One region of the Bacillus sp. KICET-3 genome, then DNA from elsewhere that is predicted to be linked to it. Evidence: predicted binding sites of a transcription regulator. Region 1 holds the regulator's gene; each other region holds the start of a gene.
What was found. Region 1 encodes LexA, which represses DNA repair genes until DNA is damaged. Its sites were predicted from a motif close to CGAACATATGTTCG; they were not measured.

Region 1 (6,033 bases):
AAAGACCGCGGTTTTTCCGCCCCACATTTCAACGCTTATATTATAAGAAAGAGGTGTCTTTTAATGGTCAATTTCAAGAAACCTTCTGATCTGTCTCTACATGCGGGATTGCGGACTCGTATTGATGAGGATTCCTTTGCACTTACAGAAATGGAGCAGCTCAAAGCAAGGATGGATAATCTTATACAGCATGCAGGGACTTCTCAAAGCGTTGAAGTAACAGATGCAAGGGTGACGGCTGAAGGCGAGATCACCTCGGTGTTAAAAGAGCGGCTTGACAAGGAATATGAAAAGCTTCTCAGCAAAATCACCCGGGAGGTAAATGTCGAAGATTTTGGAGCCGTTGCCGATGGAAGAGATAATACAGAAGCGTTTCGCAAAGCGATTGGCAATGGACACGTCAAAATAAACGTTCCGGCAGGCGTATATCTCGTTCAGGGAATCAAGCTTCCGTCCTGGACGTATTTTGTCGGACAAGGAAAAGGCGTAACTGTCATTAAACTTCATGAAGATGCACCCGCATATGAATGGGTGATCACAAATGATGATTATCAAAATGGGAACCGAAATATTTTCGTCCAGGGGATGACATTGGACTGGAATCCGGACAGGCAAGGCGGGGTAAGAAATCCCGGCGGGCAGTATTCAAGCTGTTTAACGCTTGCCAAAGTGGAGTTCGGCTGGATCAAAGATGTCGAAGCCGTCAATGCAGGTCTTCACGGCATTGACATTACGTCGCCGACATATGATCATTCTCCTGAAACCGACTGGACAAAGGACGGCTCGAAATATATTTGGATCGATAATTGTGTGGCATATGGCGCGGGTGATGACGGGATCACAACGCATTACAGCGAATACATTTTTATTTCAAACTGTCATTCGGCAAATCCGCGCGGGACAGAGCATGCCGAAGGGGCGTCCAACTCCAATGGGATAGAAATTGACGACGGTTCCAAGCATGTCTGGCTTTTGAATAATGTTACAAGCGGAAACATCCGCGGGGTTGAGGTCAAAGCGCACGACATGTGGCCGGCTTCTCAAAACGTCCATATTATCGGGCATGTCTCATACCGCGATACCCGTGCATTTGACCTTCGCCATATCGGCCATCATCAGGCTACAGATCCTGAAAGCACCACAGCGTACGATGTCACGCTTATTGATTGCACGGCTGTCGAACCGGTCTTTAACTCGCTGTATGATGGCATAACGCCAAGGGCACTCGTTATTTCAGCATATAAGAATGTTTATGTAAGCGGATTCACAGCGATCGGCAATCCGGAATACGACTATGGAGGCAATCCGGTGGTAGCCTTGCAGTACCGCAGTCAAAACATCACGATCAACGGCATCAAAATCCGCGGATTTAAAAAGGCCGGCGTCGATATCAATCTGTCAGGCGGGGCAAATAAAACCGATCATGTCAAAATTTCAAACTTCGATATTTATCATTCCGCTCCAAAAGGAATCTCGATTGGCGGCGGGCTTTATAATGTCAATATTATGAATGGAACGATGATAGCCGATGGCGGTACAGTAGGAATTCAGACACCGAACAGCCAGGCCGTGGTCGTCGGCGTTCTCGCAGAGGGGTATGATGCGGCTGCATCCATTAAAGGGCAAACCTACCAGCAGGTACCCGTCAGCTTAAAGGGCGGAGCGCAAATTGCCACCACCTCAGGCTTTGCGTTTGAGCCATCAAGCGCCGTCATCGCAGGAACAGGCGATATTACGGCCAAAGGCGAAAGAAATGCCGTCATCGGGTCTTCAGGCGGTTCCAGCACAGAGGGCTCCCGCGCCTTTATCACCGCTTCAAACAACTCTCATATTAAAGGAAACAGCGTATCCAGAACGATACTGTCCTCTGAAAGCATTACGCTTGAAGAGCCGTACACAGTAGCCGGGGGATACCAGTCAATTAAATGGCTTCTGGATTCCCTTTACGGGAATGGAACATTTGCGGGTTCTGTCAGGTCTTCCTTAACCGGATACGGAGAGTATTTTGAAAGTGAAAACGGGCAGCTCATCGAAACAGGCACCATTGTGGCGTTAAGAGGAGAAAAAATCGCACCGGCCCAAGCAGGGGATGACATGCTGGGGGTTATTTCGGAAACGGTCGCTTTTATTTCGGGAGAATTGGGGTTCGCCCGGCAGGAACGCTATTTGACGAACGAATTCGGCGGATTGATTGAAGAGAACGCGATTGATGAAGAAACAGGGGAGACGATTCGCATCCCGAAAATAAATCCCGACTTTGATGAAACTCTGGAAGCGAGCCGTTTTCTGCGGGCTGCCGGAGACCAATGGCATGTCGTTGGCCTTTTGGGACGGCAGTATGTACGGATTGACGGCACGGTACAACAAGGCGATTACATCAAGGCGCTTAACGGAATCGGGACAAGGGCTGGCGCAGGTTCTTGGAAAGTGATGAAAATAACCGCTCCTTACAGCCTTGAAAAAGGATACGGGATCGCGCTTGTCATGATTAAATAGCGGGCAAGACGGGCAGAAGAGACATTTCTCCATATTTCATTCACAACTGGAGTGCCAAACATTCACTATCGGGAGAGATCGGCGGGACATGCTGAGCTAGATGGCAAGGGCAGGTTCCGGGGCCGGCAGTTCCGGCGAAGCCTAAAAAAAGTTTCCTTTATGCAACTTTTTTGTTGACTGGAAATATGATATCGGAGATAATGATGTTGTAAGCATATTATGAATTCCTCTTTTCAGGTTCATCCTCCCAAAACGGGTCCGGATATGAACCTGATTTTTTTATGCAAAAAAGCTGCCGGAATAACCGGCAGCAAGAAGAGCTTCCCCTTTTAATGGACGGTGCGGAAAACGCCGATCACTTTTCCGAGAATGGTTACATTTTGCAGAATGATCGGCTCCATCGTCGGGTTCTCCGGCTGCAGGCGGATATGGTTCGCTTCCTTGAAAAACCGTTTGACGGTCGCTTCATCGTCCTCGGTCATGGCGACGACGATGTCACCGTTGTTTGCCGTGTTCTGCTGTTTCACAATCACATAGTCTTTATCCAATATTCCTGCGTCTATCATGCTTTCCCCCATAATCTCCAGCATGAAAACATGCTCGTCCGGCGGAGCCAGGCGATCCGGAAGCGGAAAGTACTCCTCGATATTTTCGACGGCGGTAATCGGTGTTCCGGCCGTCACCTTTCCGATGACGGGAACATTGACAACCTGGTTTTTCGGAATGTGGACTCCTTCTTCAGTGTCCAGGATTTCAATCGCTCTCGGCTTTGTCGGGTCCCTTCTGATCAGCCCCTTTGTTTCAAGCCTTGCCAAATGGCCGTGTACGGTTGAACTTGATGCCAGGCCGACCGCTTCGCCAATCTCCCTCACGGAAGGCGGATAGCCTTTGCGCTTCACTTCTTCCTTTATGAAACGCAAAATATCAAGTTGTCTTTTTGATAGCTTCGTCATGTTTTGCACCTCAAAACGTCGATTTTAGCTAGATTATAGCATGTTTTTCCTTTGAGTACAAACATAGGTTCGAAAAAAACGATTGACAGAAACATTTGTTCGTATGTATACTGAAGTCACTAAAAGCGAACAAATATTCTGTTTGAGGTGATCGATTTGAAAAAAGAATCATTCATTTTCGTTAGTCTCTTTACCGTCGGGATTAGCATTTGTATTCTGTTTATGTCTTTTGCCGCTAAGATCGAAGAAAACAAGCAATATGTTAAAATAGAAGTTCAAGAAGGGGATTCGTTATGGGGGCTGGCAGACCGCATTCAAGGAGGAAAAGCCGCCGACAGGCAAAAATTCATCGAGTGGGTTGCCGAACAAAACGATTTGCCGACATCCGTTATCCAACCCGGCGATGTTTTAGTCGTGCCGGTAACCAAGCAGCACTCTGACCAATATCAGCTGGCTGTGGTAGAGTAACAGGAATGGGGGGGATTTCCGTGAATGCGATTATATACACCAGGGTGAGCACGGCGAAAGAACAGCAGGAGACCTCCTTAAAACGGCAGGAAGAAGAGCTTGCAATGCTTGCCGCCGAGCACGGGATGACCGTTTTGAAAGTCATTTCCGAACAGGCGAGCGGATATGAGCTGGATCGCGACGGCGTCCTCGATTTGCTTGAAGAGATAAAAACGTCTGATGTCGACGCCGTTTTAATTCAGGATGACACGCGGCTCGGCAGAGGCAATGCAAAAATCGCGCTGCTTCACTGTTTATATAAAGAAGGTGTCCAAATCTACACATTGGCCCACAGGGGACAGCTGGAACTTTCAGAAGCAGACTCAATGGTTTTGGAGATTGTCGGCATTGTGGAAGAATATCAGCGGAAGATCCATAATCTGAAAATAAAAAGGGGCATGAAAAAAGCGGTCGAAAACGGATACCGTCCGGAGAAAAACTTGAAAAATCAGCATGAAGGAACCGGCAGGGAGCGGATAGAAGCCCCGTTGTCGGAAATCATCAGGCTGAGGGAAAACAAGCTGACGTTTGCCGAGATTGCAGCGGTTCTAAGAGGTTTTGGCTACAGCATTTCCAAAGCAACTGTTCACCGCCGCTACCAGGAATTTAAAGAGGGCGGATCAGACCAATCTGTTGTCAAATGAGAGCGAATTTAGTAGTATGAAGATTAAACAGATTAAAGGAGTTTACCATGATTTCTAAAGAAAAAATAGCCAGAATTAAAGAGCTTGCCAAAAAATCAAAAACTGGCTCTTTAACAGACGAAGAAAAAGCCGAACAGCAGCAGCTTCGCCAAGAATATCTGAAGGGAGTCCGCGCATCTATGAAAAATACTTTGAAAAACGTAACGATCGTAGATCCGGAGGGCAATGATGTAACTCCCGAAAAGCTGAAAAAGGAAAAAAGAAGCCGCAGGCTGCATTAATTTCAGGGAATACGCCAATATCGTATTCCCTTTTTGTATATACTATTGATGAACAATAAGGAAAGCATGACAAAAATTCATGATTTTTTCATTCAGCTTTTGAGCTGAAATGGTTGTGAAAACTGATGGGTAGATTTATGATAAGAAAGTAGAGTACATACAGGAAGGGGATAAAAATGAAAACGATTGAATTAAAGTCTGTAGCAACGATACGAACACTATCCATAGATGCTATCGAAAAAGCCAAATCCGGCCATCCAGGCATGCCGATGGGGGCTGCTCCAATGGCTTATGCGCTTTGGACTAAAATGATGAATGTAAACCCTGAGAATCCTAATTGGTTCAACAGAGACCGCTTTGTGCTATCTGCCGGACACGGTTCTATGCTGTTGTACAGCATGCTTCATTTAAGCGGATATGACGTTTCAATGGATGACTTAAAGAATTTCCGGCAATGGGGCAGCAAAACGCCTGGGCACCCTGAATTTGGACATACTCCTGGGGTTGATGCGACGACAGGCCCGCTTGGACAAGGAATCGCAATGGCGGTCGGTATGGCTCTTGCAGAACGCCACCTTGCGGAAACTTATAATCGTGACGAGTATCGTGTTGTCGACCATTATACATACAGCATTTGCGGTGACGGAGACTTAATGGAAGGAATATCATCAGAAGCGGCTTCTCTTGCTGGCCATCTGAAGCTCGGCCGTTTAATCGTGCTGTATGATTCCAACGATATTTCCCTTGACGGAGAGCTGAACCGCTCCTTCTCCGAAAATGTCAAGCAGCGCTTTGAAGCGATGAACTGGGAAGTACTCTATGTGGAAGACGGAAATAATATTGCTGAAATTACAGCAGCCCTTGAAAAGGCGAAGCAAAATGAGAAGCAGCCGACATTAATTGAAGTAAAAACAACGATCGGCTACGGTTCTCCAAACCGTGCGGGAACTTCAGGCGTTCACGGCGCTCCTCTTGGCTCAGAAGAGGCCAAGCTGACGAAAGAAGCATACGAGTGGACATATGAAGAAGATTTTTATGTTCCTTCCGAAGTGTACGACCACTTCCGTGAAACGGTAAAAGAAGACGGCAAACGCAAAGAGCAGGAATGGAACGAGCTCTTCTCCGCCTATAAAAAAGCTTATCCTGATCTTG
Region 2 (6,033 bases), 510 kb from region 1:
CAAAGGGTCGCGAGGGCAAGACTGGAAAAGATGAAAAAAGGCTTTTCTGCTCCGAAAGCATCCAGCAGCATGCCGCCTGCCCATGGACCGATGACGCTTCCGAGCTGGGTAAAGCCCATCGCCCCGAAATAAGTCCCTTTGAGCTCAGGGCGTGCAATGTGGTCGATCAATATATCCATCATGGAAAATAACAAAACTTCTCCAATTGTAAACAATACAACAATCAAGATAATCAATAAGAGATCATGGAAAAACGAGAGACTGAACAGGCTTATGCTGATCAAAACATTTCCCGCGATCAGCGACAAAACCGGTGAAAACCGTTTGGCGATATGGACGATCGGGTACTGGGTGACCAGCACGACCACGGCATTTAATGTCAGCATCATCCCGAATAGCTTTGTCCCATCTTCCATAAAAGGACTTGCCGACATGTACTGGGCAATCGTCGATGTGAAGTGGGAGTAGCCGAACAGACAAATCATCGAGCCGATCAGCGTGATCGAAAACACCCGGTCTGTTCTTGTTACCTGCAGGGCATCTTTCACTCTAATGCGCCTATTCGTCTCCGTTACCGGCACGATGCGGTTTCTAAATTGAAGCGCCAGCACCGCTCCGTAAATCAAATAAATAAAAGCCGCAATAACAAACGGCAGCGTTGTTTTGGAAGAGCCGAGGTACAGACCTAATAGCGGTCCGAAGACGACGCCGAGATTGATCGCCGTATATCTGAGGTTGAAGACAAAGAGGCGCGTCTCGGGTTTTGATACATCCGAAAGCAGCGCTCTTGAAGTCGGCTCAAAAAGAGCGCGGCACAATCCGTTTAAGGCATTCATCAAAAAGAAGGTCCAGACTCGGTCGGCGAGTGCAAAACCGGCAAACACAAGCACCCACCCAAAAATTGAGAGCAGCATGATCTTTTTCCGGCCGAACCGGTCTGATAAATACCCTCCATAAAAGCTCGCCGCAATTCCAATCAGGGAGCTCGCCGCGATCACAGCCCCCGCAAAAGCGGCGGAGGCCCCTTTGACCTGTGTTAAATAAATTGCTAAAAAAGGAATGCTCATCGTGGTTCCCATCCGCCCGAAAATCGTTCCGACAATAATGGTCCAGCTGAGCGGGTGGATATTCTGCCATTTTTGTTTCATGATAAACTCTCCAGACAATCATGTTTTATTGTATTATCATACCTGAAACAGATGGTGGTGAATAGAGAATTTTCCGAATCTAGGGGAGTGGGGGAAGCTTCCTGTTGCAGGAAGCTGCGGGAAAAGAATGAAGCAAATTATGAAAACAAGCCTTGATTTGTGACATAATCATAGATGACATCCTCAATATGAGCGTGCAGCCCCTCGTCCGGCTCTTCAATCCGCCTTTCTTTCAAAGCCAGCTTCAAGATTTGTTTTTCATGGGGGCTGAGGGGATCGATTGCGACATTTCGGCCGTATTGTCTGAGCGCCTGTCCCAGCATTTTTTCAATCAGTTTCTCATCCATTTGTCTTCTCCTTCAGGAGCGGTTTTCTTTTATCTTACTAAGAAAAAACACTGTTCTCAAGCGGACTTTTGCTCTGAAGCTTAAGCCTGTTGTGAATGTTCGCATAGTTGATTAAATAAAATCGACAAAAGAGCCGGAATGCGTGCTGGAATATTAACCTCGCCGTCTTCTTTTCCAATTTTTGCGTCCAGACCGCTTCTTTCGTAAGCCGGCCGGCAGAAATTTGACTGGATAAGCGCGGTGCTTTAAAATAAAAGCAATAAAAGTGAATACTCCAAAGGGGAGTAGCTGTCACAGTAAAGTCGTCATTACGGGATGTCTTAAATCCTCGGCTTTGCTGGCAATCTGATTGTTAGCGAGACCTTTGCCAAATCTGATTTGGTGAAGGTCTTTTTGTTTATCAACTTCACCAAATCGGTGGAGTTTTTTCATTTTTATCAAAAGGGAAAGGAGACTGACGATGTCCAAGCTAAAAAAATGGCTGAAGCGTGAATTGGTGAAGAAAGGTCTGCCTTTGGCGAAAGAAAGATTAATTCCGATTTTGAAAGAAAAAATGAAAAAGAAACGATAAGGAGGCAAACCGTGATGAAAAGGATTTTTACAGTTCTTGCCGGAATCGGCCTTTTGGGTGCGGGTGGATGCGGAATGCTTGATCAGGTGAATGACGGATTGAACTATACAAATGAAGCGGCCGGCTACATCCAAAAAGTGAAAACTTTTGCGGAGGAGGCGCCTTCCCTGGCTGAACAGGCTGTAAATGATGCGGATGCAAAAAAAAAGCTGGAAACACAGCTTGAATCTATTCAGCAGGCTGCGGCCGGCTTTAATGAATTAACCCCGCCCGATGCCGCAGCCCAGATTCATCAGACAATCGAGAAGCACAATGAAACACTGCAAAAAAGCGCCGAGGATGTTTTGCAAAGTGTTGAGGAAGGAAAATTCACAGTTGAGAAGCTGCAGCAGTCAGAATTGGTGCAAAGCGCTCAGCAGATCAGTGATGTAATGGGCCAGATTGAAAAATTGACCGAATAGAAAAAAAGCATCCCGGTTTGGGATGCTTTTCTCATGTTCAAAAACCGCAGCCGGGGACTTTCCGGGACTGCAATACGCGGCGCTGCCTAAGAATGGCAGGCCGTCATTGCATCATGAAATGTTTCAAAGGGAAGATTTTCTTTGGATAAATTTACACCTAGAAATCGAACGTATATTCGCAGTATAGTATTCATACACTAATCGTGCGAACGTCAGTTCTTTTTCTGGAGGATGAGATGATGGATTACAGTCAATATCCGGCGCGGTCGATTTTGTGCGTCGATATGCGGAGTTTTTATGCGAGCTGTGCCGCCGTTTTGCTTGGTCTTGATCCAATGACTTGTTTGCTGGCGGTGGTCGGAAACACAGAGCGGCAGGGAAGCATCGTTCTGGCCGCTTCTCCTGCTCTCAAAAGAGAGTTCGGTGTTCAAACAGGGACAAGGCTGTTTCAGCTTCCCGATGATCCGCGCATTCATTTGGTCAATCCCAAAATGGCGGTATTTGTCCGTGTGTCAAAAGAGCTGACCCGGCTGTTCGGCCGTTATGTGCCCCATGATGCCGTCCATACATACAGCATCGATGAGAGCTTCATTCAAGTGGACGGCGTTGAAAGCATGTGGGGGGACGCGCAAACGATCGCCATGAAAATACAAGACGACATGAAAAGAGAGTTCGGCCTGCCCTGCACCGTCGGAATCGGTCCAAACATGCTGCTGGCAAAGCTCTGCCTTGATCTTGAAGCGAAAAAAGCAGAAGGCGGAATTGCCGTTTGGGATTATCAGGATGTGAAGGCGAAGCTTTGGCCGTTGTCTCCTCTGCGGCGAATGTGGGGGATCGGCTCCAGGCTGGAAAGAACGTTAAACCGCATGGGGATTTTTACAGTCGGCCAGCTGGCGCAGTATGATCTCAAACGGCTTGAGAAAAGGTTTGGCCTGATGGGAAATCAGCTTTACTACCATGCATGGGGCATTGATCTTTCAGCGATCGGAGCGCCGATCATGAGCGGGCAGATCAGCTTTGGAAAAAGTCAGATTCTGCTTCGCGATTATCCGGATCCGAATGAGGTCAAGTGCGTCATCCTTGAAATGTGCGAAGAGGTTGCCAAAAGGGCCCGTGATCACCGGCAGGCGGGCCGGACCGTCAGCCTTGGGATTGAATACAGCCGTGATGAGCTTGGCGGAGGGTTTTACCGGTCGAAAACGATGGAAGCTCCTTCAAATATCACCCTCGATCTTTATCACACATGCCTTGCATTGTTTGATCGCTTTTATGAAGGGAAAACGGTTCGGAAAATTTCCGTCTCCCTATCGAATATTCAGGATGACATCCATATGCAGCTCGACCTTTTTCAGCCGGATCAGGAAAAAAAGCGAATGCTCGGGTATGTGATGGATGGCATCAGGGAACGGCATGGTTCAACAGCGCTTCTGCGGGCCGTTTCCTATACAAACGCCGGAACCGCCCGTCTGCGGTCAAAGCTTGTCGGCGGACATCGGGCATAGAAAGGAGAATCGCGCATGCTGCGGGACAGAGGCAGTATCAAATGGGTGTCCATGATGTTGCCGGAACACGTGGAATTGCTCAGGGAATATCATGAGAATCTTGATAAAGTGAAAAAACCGGTTTTAGATGAACAAAAATATGAAGAATTTAATGACATGATCTGTGAAGCCATGGAAGAGAACAGGCCTTTGCAATTCGCCTATTATCAGAAAGGGGAGGTCAGCATGCTTGCCGGCCGCGTCCACTATGTTGACGCCCTGAAACGGGAGCTGCGCATCGTGAGCCATACAGATGAAACGTACGTTTTGAAGCTGGATGACATTATTGAGATTGAATATGATTGTCATGTATAATAAAATCAGTATTTGGAGGTGTATAAAATGGTAAATGACATTCATTTGCCAGCTGCAGCGTCTCATGCAAAGCCTGTTATCTTGAAAGGCGATACTTTGCATGAGGTGGAACTTTAAACAAATCGCCGAAAGCAAGGTATCATTTCTGATCATCCGGCTTTGCGCCTTATTTCAAATATATATAAATAAGGAGCTGGCAGAAATGAAAAAAATCAATACAGTGAAGATGGACCCATTTATCAGAAATGATCAATATAATTTTATTAAGTTTCAAACGGGCAGCCTTGTCCGAGGACATGCGAACATCAAGGACGGAAACGTGCTTGACGCTTTGAAATCCAATGCTTTAGATCAAGTATTGAATCTGTTTCCTGATCTCGGCAATTGCCAAAAGACTTTGCTGTGCCAGATGGTTGAAGTGGAAGACGGCAGCGAAGCCACCCGCTTTTTGGCTGAATTAAAGCCCTATGTGATACCGTTTCAGCATGTAACGGCAGAGAAGGCTAAAAAGCTGTTTTCTAAAGTGAAAAAGCTGAAGACTCCCGATTTTGGGCAGATCGATTTCAGCGGATATTCCTACTTGGGGTGGAATGATGCAGGATCAGGCAGGAAATACATGATTGTAGATATCGAAGGAAAATTGACAGGAATACACGGCACGATCAAACCCGGCAATAAAAAAGGGATCTGCTCGATATGTAACAGGACCGAAGAGATCGGGCTATTCATGGCCCGGGTGAAAAGCGGTAAAGAAACCTATACTGACAGAGGCAATTACATTTGCTATGACAGTGAAAAATGCAACGAAAATATGATGACATTAGATCATCTGAACGATTTCGTCGAGCAATTAACGAAATATTGACCAAAGAACCCGGCTTTAGCTCAGCCGGGTTCTTTATGATTCAGCCCAAGTCTTCCACTGTGCTGCTCCCGCCTTCCAAAAAGCCGTCCGGCCAGCCCGGGCACGGCCATACATAGGAAGACAGAGCGGCCGAGGCTGAATAAAGTAAACGCGAGCCACAGTCCATGGTTTCCGAAAGCAGGCACAGCGGTGAAAAAGGCGGCCAGAAAGCCAAGGGCGGCCAAAAACATCGAATTTCTGACAGGGCCTATTACAGTAGCGCCGGTAAAGATTCCGTAGAAAATCAATCCAAAACTGGCGGTCACAGGATATAACAAGATCCAAACATCGTATGTTTTTGCAGCTTCCTGAACGCTTTCAAGCGGTGTAAATAAAGGAATGATCGAATCCTTCAAGAGAAAATAGCCTGCGGCAAGAACCGCTGACGAAATAAGCGACCACTGGAATGAGAGTGAGAGCGTCCGCGAATAAAGCTCCCGATCCATTTTCCCTACGGCTTTTCCTGTAAAAATGCTTGATGCATTGGCAAACCCGTCGAAAACGTAAGCCATCATATAGTGGATTTGAATCAAGATGGCATTAGCGGCCAAAATGTCAGAACCGAAACCGGCGCCTTTAGCTGTAAACAAATTGAAAACCGTCAGAAGGCACAATGTTCTGATCAATAAATCCCGGTTGACTGCCATCGTTTTTTTAAACGCCTTCGTATCGACTAAAAGCTTGACAGGCGGGAGTTTAACAGGCATAGCAGCATTTGTTTTGACAAGCCAGCAGCCGGCCAGACA
Region 3 (6,033 bases), 850 kb from region 1:
AGGCATAAAACATTTCTCCTTTTTTGGTTTTTGTGCATTCTAATGAAACCTGCAATAGCTGATCTAAAGTAAGAAAACCGCCTCTAATAAAACGTATTTTTCAGCTTCTCCGAAACTGCAAAAGCACCAAATGCAAATTGCTCGTTTCTTCAAGAGCGTCGGAAAGACCTGCAATTTTGACATACACATAAGGAACAACCGCCTCTGCAAACAGTTTCAATACGTATATTGCTTTTGCCATTTTTGACTTTTCAAGAAACTCGCAGTGGGGATCGGCATTGAAACTTTTACAAAACAGCGTAGGGCGCTCATTCAACTCTTCGTTAAGAATGGAGCTTGTCCAGCCGCCATCTCTTTCGCGCTGTTCTCTGTCATTTTCTAATGCGTCCTTCGGCGGTCGAGAGTTTTCCAGGCGCTGATCTTTTTGTTGGAAACGCCGAGCTCATCTGGTGAAACGATTTGTAATATTTCCTTCGTATTGTCGATAGAGCCGGAATGCCTCATCTCTTTGCATGGCCCTCGTTCTTGGCATCGTACGTCGTCCCCTCCTCTTTTCAATTCGTATCTTTACAGTCAACATCTGTTTTCATCGAAGCTGATGACGCGGTTTTCTCTCTTCACTTATAGGTGGCAAACGTATGACAAAAGAATGATCATTTTTATGCCAGGCGATTGGCGGGTTTTTCTATTTGCTTTGCCATTTTCGCTTGCGCACGCTTCACATTTGTCTGTACAGTCGATTTTTTGATGCCGAGCATCGCGGCAATCCGTTCGTAGGAAAAACGCTCAACCTTGTGCAAAATGAATATTTCTTTTTCCCGGGCCGTCAGGACGGATAGGGCCGCTTCGATCCGCGCTTTGTCAGCCGCCGATACCTCATGCGCCGGCTCAAAGCGGATTCCCTCAGAAAACGTGTCCATGATTCGCGGATCTTTGATCAGCATCCGTTTATAGGAATCCCGTCTGTCTATAGCCCGCCTGATTCCCGGTTCTCTCCCGTGTTCAAGCCAATCGACGACATATTCCAAATCGGCGATCATGCTTCTGATCAGTTTTTTATCTTTGAGCTGCTCCGGCGTCAGCCACTCTTCATCCTGAAGAGGCCGATATAATGTTCTTGTCGCTTTTAATGTCCTTTTGTATTCAAAAAGTAAATCTTCCATTTTTGTGATCCTCCGTTTTTCAACATAAAAAAGGACACCAATCAGCTGCACATGCTGTGCATTCTGATCAGTGTCCGCAGGCTTTCCGTCTTGGACGTATGATGTTTTAAACTAAAACCTATAGCCGATTTCAAACTCGACTCTTGCAAGGTCTCCCTTTCTTGTTTCAATGACGGTTTTTCCGTGCTCAGGCGCATCAGTCTGCCATGCCGCACCGTTTACTCCATCAAGCACGATCACTGTCACCTTTCCTTCTTTGATCCGGCTCCCGACAGTTGTACCATGAATCGCTTTTAATGGTGTTGGCTGTTTCAATTGCTCTCCTCCTCTTCATGTTCAAATGCTTCCGCTTTGGTGATCACCTTTTGTAAAACGCCCTTCAATTTGCTTTCAACGGAGCCGGGTCGATCGGCTCCCTTCCGTTTAGATAAGCGAGAGAAAGCTTTGCTGCAATCAGCAGCTCGGGGGCGGCAGCGATTAAATAAGCGTTTTTTTCCTGTGAAAAAGCTGTATAATCGCCGACCTTTGCTATTAATCTTCCATTTGAATATGGAAAACGTTTTTTCTCGACATCACTGTACGCGGAATAAATATATACATCCGTATTCGTTTTGACGACGCGCCACGGTAACGGGCTGTACGCCAAAGCTTCTTTCCCCATTATTTCTTCCTCACTTTCCGTCTTCTTCATGCCACCTTTTGATTTGTGCGTCTCTTTTTGCCGAAATCAGCATAATGAGAACGATCGCTTTCAGACATTTAAGCACTTTGCTTCACCCTTGTTTTCATTTTTAATACAGCTTTGATTGTCTCCGTTAGATCTCCGCTTTGCTTTCGGGCAGGAGCTGAAAAACGCCCCCCAGCCGATGTCCTGATAAACGGAATTGTGTCCTTTGCACAAACGGCACATCAGACCATTCCCTCCAGTCTATGATTGATGTCAAAAGAGTTCCCTTTCATGTGACAAGGTAATCCTGACACATTTCAAACAGTCTCGTACCAAGCGCTTCATCTATGCCGACGATTTGTTCAACATCAAGTTCGCTTAAAAGCAGGATCGGCTTATGGTTCAAGTACCGGTAATTAATAACAGAGTAGGTTTGCTCAACCCGCGACTCGGTCGCCCTCGGCTTTCCGCTCCCAGCTGAAGCTTTACATACCGCTCATATTGTCCTTTGTTTTCAAATTGCAAGACAGGCATTCCATTTTTCGCAAATGCGATAAAGGCACCGGCTTCACAGAGCCTCCAGATCGAACCGAGCCCCGCTGTATGGAATCAAGATCGTCTTCATCCTATTTCCTTCTTTCTGCCATGCATACCCCTTGAAAACAGGTCCTTTCTCATGCGTTTTCTTTGCAAAGCTTCCCGTGGATAGCCGTATGTCCGTATTTGGGTAATGAACGGATGTTCAATGTTCATGTCCAGCACTTTCTTTACATCGATACGAAATTTATCAAAACCTACCTAAAAAAGATCAGGAAACAGCTCGCGGTCTGCTACGAAATATAGCGTTTCAAACTTCATTATCGTTTCCCTGCCAAAGTTTCGTGTACCCCTTTCGATTTTTCGAACATAACTTCAGAAATATTCAGCCTTTCGCCACCTGCCTTTGCGTCAGTCCCCGCTTGGATCGTTCTTCAATTAAACGTTTCCGCAAATGCTTCACTCCCTCATCCATGATACAATACGTATCGTTTATTTTTGATTATATACGATACAATTCTTATCATCAACATTTTTTTGATACTTTTTTTATCAAATGTTTATTTTGATACATTTTGTATCTATAATAAATAACATAATGCCGAATTGAGGAAGAGAGGTCATTCTATGCTTGGCGGCAGACTGAAAAATCTTAGAGGAAAACGGACGCAGGAAGAGGTAGCGAAGCAGATCGGCGTTTCAAGGGCGCGCTATTCCCATTATGAAAATGGAAGAAGCGAGCCGGATTATGAAACATTGAAAAAATTGGCTGATTACTATAAAGTGACGATAGACTATTTATTAACGGGGACAGAGAATGGCCGTTCTCTTGAAGAAAGGTTTGAAGATCCCGATCTTCAAATCGCATATCGGGACATGCAGGAGTTTTCGCCTGAAAGCAGGCAGCAGGCGATTGAATTTATTCAATATTTAAAGGAAAAAGAGAAAAAGCGGAAACCCGGGGATAGACAGGATAAATAAGGAATTTCTATTCAACATAACAGATGATAGTCTATGTGAGTGTATAGGGCCCTTTAAGGGCTTTTCTTTCCCAGAAAAATAGAACATTTGTTCGAAGGGGTGTCTTCGTATTGGAATTTTATTTATCTCACCTAGAAGAATACGTAAAAAATATGTACCTTAAGTTTGGTTTTACTGAACCGTATCAAATTGACATGCAGCGGATCGCCTCTTCCCTTAATATTTGGGTGCATTATGAAGATGTGAACAGCATGATGATCAAGCATGACGGCATGTACAGCATCATTCTCAACAGCAGGCTTTCCAAAGAAAAGCAGTGGGAAGATTTTGCCCATGAACTGTGCCATGTATTAAAACATGCGGGAAACCAATTAAATATGAATAAGATGTTCCGCGAACTGCAGGAGTTTCAAGCCAATCAATTCATGTATCATTTCTGCGTTCCGACCTTTATGCTTCTGAAATTGGATTTTCCCGAACTTCGCTGCCATGCGGTCAAAATGATCGCCGATCTTTTCAATGTGACAGAAGAGTTTGCCGCCAAACGAATGGAACTATTTGAAAAGCGGCAAATCGGAATCCAGTTCCACAAAGCATGGAAGACAAGCCTTCTTGAGGATGCAGAACCTTCTGCAGAGCGGACCATTGACCAGTTTGATAAGGCAGATGAATTCACGCGCTTTAAAAGAAAAAACCGACATCAGTACCCTTTCACAAAAAAAGCAAAAAAGTGGATTGCTGCCGAAAAGCAAGCGGAATACCTTCTGGAAAAATAGCCGAAAACAGCCGGCTGCGCTCATCCGTAAGCGTCAGCCGCTCCTTCTTTGACTGCTTTTATATATCGATCGAAGACTTCATTTTTAGAAGCGTCCCTCCCCTTTCTGCTGAAACGGTCAAACATCGCCTTTCGCTGGGCGGTGCTGATTTCAAATTGCACGCTTAGTCCTGTTCTGCATCGATTGTTGATGCTTTTCGGGGATGTACCCGAAAGACGTGCGCTTTTTTCCAATAATTCGGCTGAAAAGCCGTGCCTCCTCAGCGAATCGACGAATACCTCTGCGCGTTTTCGATCTGTTCCCCCAACTAATGTTCGACAATGCGAAAGCTCATAATAGCCGTGAAAAGCCAAAACGTATTCATGTCCCGCGGCCATCTCTATGGCACGCGGGTCGTCAAAATGGTCGCTTGTCACATGAAGCACATGATTCCCGCGCAATTTAATCCCTTCAAGCAAATAAACGGAATAACCACCGGCAAAAGCTTTGACAATCTCGCTGATTCCAGGTTCAATCCCCCCTCCATGAGGAGACATGACGAGCAGGCTGTTCCCTGCAGCTTGTGCAAAAACCCTGTAATCAGTTCCTTCGATTTCATTTTGTGACAATTCTTTGAAACTAGCGTATTGATCAGCAGCTGCCCTGTTCATTCTTCGTTTTTCCCTCTCCTGATTGTCCTGTTTTTCATGTAGTTTACCGGGAGTCAAGACGATTGTAAATTATAATATTATTGGTTTTTAAAATGTCGAGACAAAATCGCCTAAACCCTTTGCCATTGGGGACGAAAAAGAAAATTTAGATGATACCATAAACCATAAAGTTGGTTGGTCTGTGGATAAGAATAACGTGAAGTTTAGTATCGATCAAGTCAGTATCGTAAAGCAGGATCTTGAATCAGGTGATAAAGTATGATAGGTGTCCATTTCATTATCGATAATAAAAGCAAGAAAGACATTTCAACTGACCGCTGTTCACACAAGAGAGCAAATTAAAGCCAGTGTTCATAGTGAGAACTTCGATGGGGATATCATGTCTGGAGCGAAAACAGACGGCTTTGTTCTTTTCCCAATCAAAAAGTTAAGTAAGCCTGAAGACATCAATTCTGTAAGAGTTAAGTGGGATTTCTGGCCTGACAAAAACACTTCTGAGGGATTAAATGAACTTGATGCCCAATTCAGTTTCTAATCCTGAAACAAGAACAAACGTTCCTATATAATCATCTCAAGGAGATGACACCATGAATGAGGTGGACTGTTTCTTTTATGAAGCTGGACATGGCGACTTTGTTCATTCGTTTTTTTCGACTATTTCATATCATTTAGAAAAAGATGGTTGGGGAACAAAACATCCTTTGCTCATGAATGATTTATACCATAATAAGCTAAAATGGAGCGATGTTCCGGAAGCACGAGAGAATTTAAAAGAGATTGAAGCAGAGCTTTCTAAACTCGCACCTGAAATGGTTATATGGGATATTGAAGACTTATCAAAAAATCCTCCTTGGGGAAACAATATAAGTCCTAAAGTAACCAATTTATCAAATTACTTTGCAACAAGTGACGGCAAAACTTTTTTTGAAGTATTATACAAAGCAATGGATGCTTCAGAGGAAGATAAATGCGATATGACAATTCAAAATGTATAAATGAGCCCTCTGTGAAGAGGCCTTTTTGTATTACTTCAATAATGCTTTAATGGCCTTCGTCTTCGGCTCATACACACTACGAGCGAACATTCGTTCATAATTTTATTTGAGGTGAAAACATGTAAGATGAACGAAAGGACGAAAATTGTTGACGAAATCCAGAGAAGCGCCTCTATAACTGAATAAAGTGAATACTCAATTTAAAAATCAATCATTTCCCATTAAAATTAAAGACCTGATCTTGCATATATAAATATATTTGTT

Region 2: R5H20_RS14400 (Y-family DNA polymerase) is a predicted target of LexA. The motif match lies at 2,693-2,706, and genes of this name have one in related genera.
Region 3: R5H20_RS07240 (ImmA/IrrE family metallo-endopeptidase) is a predicted target of LexA. The motif match lies at 3,429-3,442, and genes of this name have one in related genera.

What each region holds. Positions count from the first base shown of each region.
Region 1 is NZ_CP137345.1:2,289,136-2,295,168, forward strand. Features, by position in the region: gene R5H20_RS11655 (peptidase G2 autoproteolytic cleavage domain-containing protein) at 64-2,496, shown strand; gene lexA (transcriptional repressor LexA) at 2,826-3,449, opposite strand; gene yneA (cell division suppressor protein YneA) at 3,606-3,917, shown strand; gene R5H20_RS11670 (YneB family resolvase-like protein) at 3,938-4,600, shown strand; gene R5H20_RS11675 (DUF896 domain-containing protein) at 4,648-4,881, shown strand; gene tkt (transketolase) at 5,058-6,033, shown strand, end outside.
Region 2 is NZ_CP137345.1:2,800,982-2,807,014, reverse strand. Features, by position in the region: gene R5H20_RS14415 (MDR family MFS transporter) at 1-1,148, opposite strand, end outside; gene R5H20_RS14410 (YqzH family protein) at 1,286-1,495, opposite strand; gene R5H20_RS14405 (DUF6376 family protein) at 2,081-2,527, shown strand; gene R5H20_RS14400 (Y-family DNA polymerase) at 2,764-4,029, shown strand; gene R5H20_RS14395 (YolD-like family protein) at 4,045-4,383, shown strand; gene R5H20_RS14390 (FusB/FusC family EF-G-binding protein) at 4,586-5,248, shown strand; gene R5H20_RS14385 (MATE family efflux transporter) at 5,269-6,033, opposite strand, start outside.
Region 3 is NZ_CP137345.1:1,436,138-1,442,170, reverse strand. Features, by position in the region: gene R5H20_RS07275 (hypothetical protein) at 1-6, opposite strand, end outside; gene R5H20_RS07270 (hypothetical protein) at 101-241, opposite strand; gene R5H20_RS07265 (sigma-70 family RNA polymerase sigma factor) at 660-1,163, opposite strand; gene R5H20_RS07260 (XtrA/YqaO family protein) at 1,275-1,478, opposite strand; gene R5H20_RS07255 (hypothetical protein) at 1,543-1,854, opposite strand; partial or broken gene R5H20_RS07250 (ATP-binding protein) at 2,073-2,302, opposite strand; gene xre (HTH-type transcriptional regulator Xre) at 2,995-3,348, shown strand; gene R5H20_RS07240 (ImmA/IrrE family metallo-endopeptidase) at 3,501-4,124, shown strand; gene R5H20_RS07235 (poly-gamma-glutamate hydrolase family protein) at 4,145-4,774, opposite strand; gene R5H20_RS07230 (hypothetical protein) at 5,040-5,309, shown strand; gene R5H20_RS07225 (immunity 70 family protein) at 5,362-5,769, shown strand.